2 regions of the Lactiplantibacillus sp. 7.2.4 genome follow, and region 2 is predicted to be linked to the other one. Evidence: predicted binding sites of a transcription regulator. Region 2 holds the regulator's gene; the other holds the start of a gene.
What was found. Region 2 encodes CtsR, which represses protease genes until heat stress. Its sites were predicted from a motif close to TTGGTCAAAAAAGGTCAAANA; they were not measured.
Positions count from the first base shown of each region.

Region 1 (2,411 bases), on a different contig from region 2:
AACTGCCTGGTCTTGACCAATGACGTTACTCTTCAAGTCAGGGGCCAAGGTCTTCATTTGCGCTTGTTCCTTAGCTTGTAAGTCACCGACTGGAATACTCGTCTTTTCTTCAACGATTTGTTCCATATCTTTGACGGTCACAGTGGCCGTGTCGTTGTTAGGCTGGTCTGCATTTTCGTCAGGCTTAGCCTTTTCCAACTTAGCGACTTGATCACGATAGTAAGCAGCTTTTTCGTAGTCTTCCTTCTTCAAGGCATCCTGCTTTTGCTTCTCCGCTTCGTCGATCTTTTCCTGAATCGTCTTAGGATCGACCGTCTTCAAAGTCAAGTTCTTACGTGAACCAGCTTCATCGAGTAAGTCGATGGCCTTGTCAGGTAAGAACCGGTCTTGAATGTAACGGTTCGATAACTTGACCGCAGCGACGATTGCATCTTCGTCGTACTTCACGTGATGGTAATCTTCGTACTTCTCTTGAATACCCTTGAGAATCTTGATGGATTCCTCGACGCTTGGTTCGTTGACCGTCACTGGTTGGAACCGACGGGCGAGGGCGGCATCCTTTTCGATGTCCCGGTATTCATTTAAGGTGGTTGCCCCAACTAATTGGAAATCACCACGGGCAAGGGCCGGCTTCAAAACGTTGCCAGCGTCCATACCGCCTTCAGCATTGCCGGCACCCATGATTTCATGGATTTCGTCAATGAAGAGGACGATGTTCGGATTGCTCTGAACTTCCTTCATTAATTGTTGCATCCGTTGTTCGAACTGGCCGCGAATCCCGGTTCCTTGAACAAGGGAAGCCACGTCCAAACGAATGATTTCTTTATCTAACAGTTTTTGTGGAACTTGACCAGCAACGATTTTCTGTGCTAAGCCTTCCACGACCGCCGTCTTACCAACCCCGGCTTCACCAATCAAAACAGGATTGTTCTTCGTCCGGCGATTCAAGATCTCGATAACACGGTTGATCTCGTTATCGCGACCGATGACCGGGTCGATTTTACCCTGCTTGGCTTGCGCCGTTAAGTTGAAGCCATATTGGCCAAGGAGGCCACCGCCGTTGTTATTGCCACGACGATTGCCGCCACCATTAGGACCAGCTGGCTGGGTCGGTGGGGTCTGTTGCTGCCGGTAAGCGTTATTGGAATCAACGCCGCCCTGCATTGCACGGAAAATGTCGTCAAGACCACCAAAACCGAATGGATCTTGTGCCATATCAGCACCTCCAACTCCGTTATTTGGTTGCTGTTCCTGATTCTTTAGCAGTTGATAGCAATTTTGACAAAGATTGATTTGTCGCCGCTGACCGTTGACGCTCGTATATAAATGGATCGTCGCTTCGTTCTTATGGCAATTGTCACAAAGCATTATGCTGTCACACACCTTTCGCATCAGAAATATAACTAAACCACTAGGGCTATAGTTAAAGGTTCAAGGATTTGTTTGACCTTTGTTGACCTTTGACTATTAGTATAGCGAATTTACGGACCGTTGCAAGCGAAAAGTCTCAAAATCAAAACTGGAAATTGTCTGACCAACTTGCGGCAGGTTGTATTAATTTAGTTATTTCCGAATAGTCTGGATAGTTGCAACTCATGGCTTGTCATGTAACCGGATTCGTTGTATATTAATTATCTGGCTAGTAACAGTCCGGATGCAACCGTCTGTCCATATTATAGTACAAAGCGGTTTTTTTGCATGGATTGCGCCTGACCAGTTTTGATGTTTTGAGCACGGCTTTTCATTAGCAGCCGTCAGCTGTTAGTGAGCGGCGGAAGGTCGGGTCTGAAACGTCAAAAGGATGGTGCAGCGATGGCTCAACCAGACTTTGAGGAGGTGGCAATGAATTGGCAACGGATTATACCCAATTAATGGAAGCGTTACGCACGGGTGAACAGGAAACGTTCACCGTGACGCCGGAAGAATTCATGGCTTTTCACGATGCGTATATGAAGTATGAGTATCGGAAGAGAGTGATTGGAACGGCGGACCTCGATGGCCGCATTGTTTACCATTTTGAGAAGGATGGTACAGCAACCAATTAATAGGCCTAGCTTGAATGAAAGGGCTTGTATTTTAATTGGATAATTGCTATCATCATTATTAAGGGCTCCTGAGTAGACGTGTTGGCGGCAACTCGAATTCACTCGGAACCAATTTTAAATTTATCTATCTTGAAGGAGATCGAATAGTTATGGAAAAGAAAGAATTTCACGTAATCGCAGACACTGGTATCCACGCACGTCCAGCTACTTTATTGGTACAATCAGCAAGTAAGTTCAACTCAGAAATTACGTTGCAATACCAAGACAAGTCAGTTAACTTGAAGTCCATCATGGGTGTTATGTCACTCGGTGTTGGTAAAGATGCTGACGTTACCATTTCTGCAGAAGGTGCCGACGAAGCCGACG
Region 1 is NZ_JAGYGS010000024.1:29,885-32,295, forward strand. Features, by position in the region: gene KGF70_RS09090 (ATP-dependent Clp protease ATP-binding subunit) at 1-1,368, opposite strand, end outside; gene KGF70_RS09095 (hypothetical protein) at 1,848-2,045, shown strand; gene KGF70_RS09100 (phosphocarrier protein HPr) at 2,195-2,411, shown strand, end outside.
Region 1: a site for CtsR is predicted at 1,441-1,461, ahead of KGF70_RS09090 (ATP-dependent Clp protease ATP-binding subunit). Genes of this name have one in related genera too.

Region 2 (2,411 bases):
ACAACTTAGTCGGTTGATCCATCTGGTCGATGCGGACTTTCGCCGCCGCTTCATCCATCAAATCAATCGCCTTATCTGGTAAGAACCGATCACTGATGTAGCGACTAGACAACTTCACCGCTTGATTAACGGCTTCATCAGTAATTGTCACATGATGATGTTCTTCATACCGTGGCCGCAAGCCATCGAGAATCTCAACCGCTTCGTCTTCAGTCGGTTCATTGACCATGACTGTGGCAAAACGCCGTTCAAGTGCGGCATCGGATTCAATGTACTTTTGATATTCGTTTAAGGTCGTCGCCCCAATGGTTTGGAGTTCGCCTCGTGCTAATGCTGGCTTCAAAATGTTGGAGGCATCGATGGCCCCTTCAGCACCACCGGCACCAATCAAGGTATGCAATTCATCGATGAATAAGATGACATGCCCATCGTTGTAGATTTCGTCGATCACTTTCTTTAAGCGGTCTTCAAATTCACCACGATACTTGGTTCCGGCAACTAGTGAGCCCATATCAAGCATCATCAGCCGTTTGTCAGCCATGTCATTCGGTACGTCGCCAGCAACGATCTTTTGTGCCAGCCCTTCAGCGATCGCCGTCTTACCAACACCGGGTTCACCAATCAAGACTGGATTGTTTTTCGTCCGCCGTGACAAGATTTGAATGACCCGCTTAACTTCTTTGGAACGACCCACAACTGGATCCATTTCCTGTTCACTCGCCAGCTGCGTCAAATCACGCGCCAAGGAGTCCAAGGTCGGTGTGCCTTCCGTCTTCTTACCACCACGGTTAGCCGCACTGCCCTTACGCTTACTCATCGCATCACTGACACCAAGTTTACGCAAAACAACTTTGCGTGTTTGACTCAAATCTAAGTTCAAATTCATCAAAATACGCGAGGAGAGGATACTTTCATCAGAGAGCATCGCTAACAAGAGGTGTTCAGTCCCAATCTTGTTGGCGCCAAGCCGTTTGGCCTCATCACCAGCAACGGATAAAATCTCCTTAGCCTTTGGTGAATATGGCAAATACGTATCTTTGCCAATATTGCTCAACGTCCCGTAGCCAGTGAACCGTTCAATTTCTTCACGGATGTCATCTTCGCTCACAGCGTACTGTTGCAAGACTTTATTAGCAATACCGTTCTTTTCGATGGCTAGTGCTAATAACAAATGTTCCGTACCGACTGCCTGATGCTTAAAATATTTGGCCTGTTCCTGTGCTAGTACTAGCACACTTTTGGCACTAGGTGTAAATAAGTTATCCATTGCGATTCCTCGCTTTCTTTAGCTTTCGTAACGCAAGTGGTTCAAAATCCCGATAATTATTCGAGCCCGGAGACTATTTTCAAGGTCTCGGTCCGTCAGTCCTAACGTGTCGTGATCGATTGCCACTAATATCAACTGCGCTTCCCTACGATTTAAAACGTCGTCCTCATACAGACTCTGAACAACTGCGTAGGCATCCCGTTGTGTGATGGAATCGCCGATCACTTGAATGAGGGCATCCAACACATCAGCATCATCGACCAAATTAACCTTTTCAATGCGAATATAACCGCCACCGCCACGCTTACTTTCAACTAAGTAACCATTTTGGATCGTAAACCGCGTTTTAATCACATAATTAATCTGTGAGGGTACCACGTTGAAAAGGTCGGCAATTTCTGAACGCCGAATTTCAACATGCTCCGAGTCCGCCAAAATACTTTTTAAATACTTTTCAATAATATCCGAGATATTTTGACTTTGCATGTGCTTCACCCTTTTCATTATCTTTGACTAATATTGACTTTTATTATACGAGGATAATGGAAAAAAGCAAAGAATTTCACCCAACTGGCGACCCAGCATGTGCTTAACGGTTGTTACAGCATAGCACGCCAAGCACTTGCTTTCAATTGATTGGACCGGATTTTCGACCCTGATTCGTTAACTTTGTTAGGCCTTCATATTCATTCAACTACCTATTTAAAATATGTCAAGTGTTAGCGTCTGAATTTGGTCAACTTTGTCTGGGACTCGTCGTTTATCCAACAGCTTGAGTTTCTATACTACAGGTTGTCCGCCTGAATTTCGACTAATACGCCACTTGTTTATTTACGACCGGCCACGCTTAACGTCATTTTGACCAGTTACTTCATATATAGATTGTTCGTCATGAATTATGATTAAATCATGCTATTCTCTAAATTCAGGAGCTGCCAGCTGAGACCCGCTGGGAACAAGTACGAGTTGGCGTAAATTTGCAGAATCGTGTGCGTCCTACACCGGCTTACAGGCATTTCTGACAATGCTGGAACGTGGTGGACACAGATTTAAGCCGAAAAACCACGTCTTAAATACTGGTCTTCCACTAACCAAGCCAAGAACGCTTGCTAAGTGGAATTTCACCACTGAGCATTGTCAGAAA
Region 2 is NZ_JAGYGS010000008.1:54,270-56,680, reverse strand. Features, by position in the region: gene KGF70_RS04435 (ATP-dependent Clp protease ATP-binding subunit) at 1-1,267, opposite strand, end outside; gene KGF70_RS04430 (CtsR family transcriptional regulator) at 1,286-1,753, opposite strand.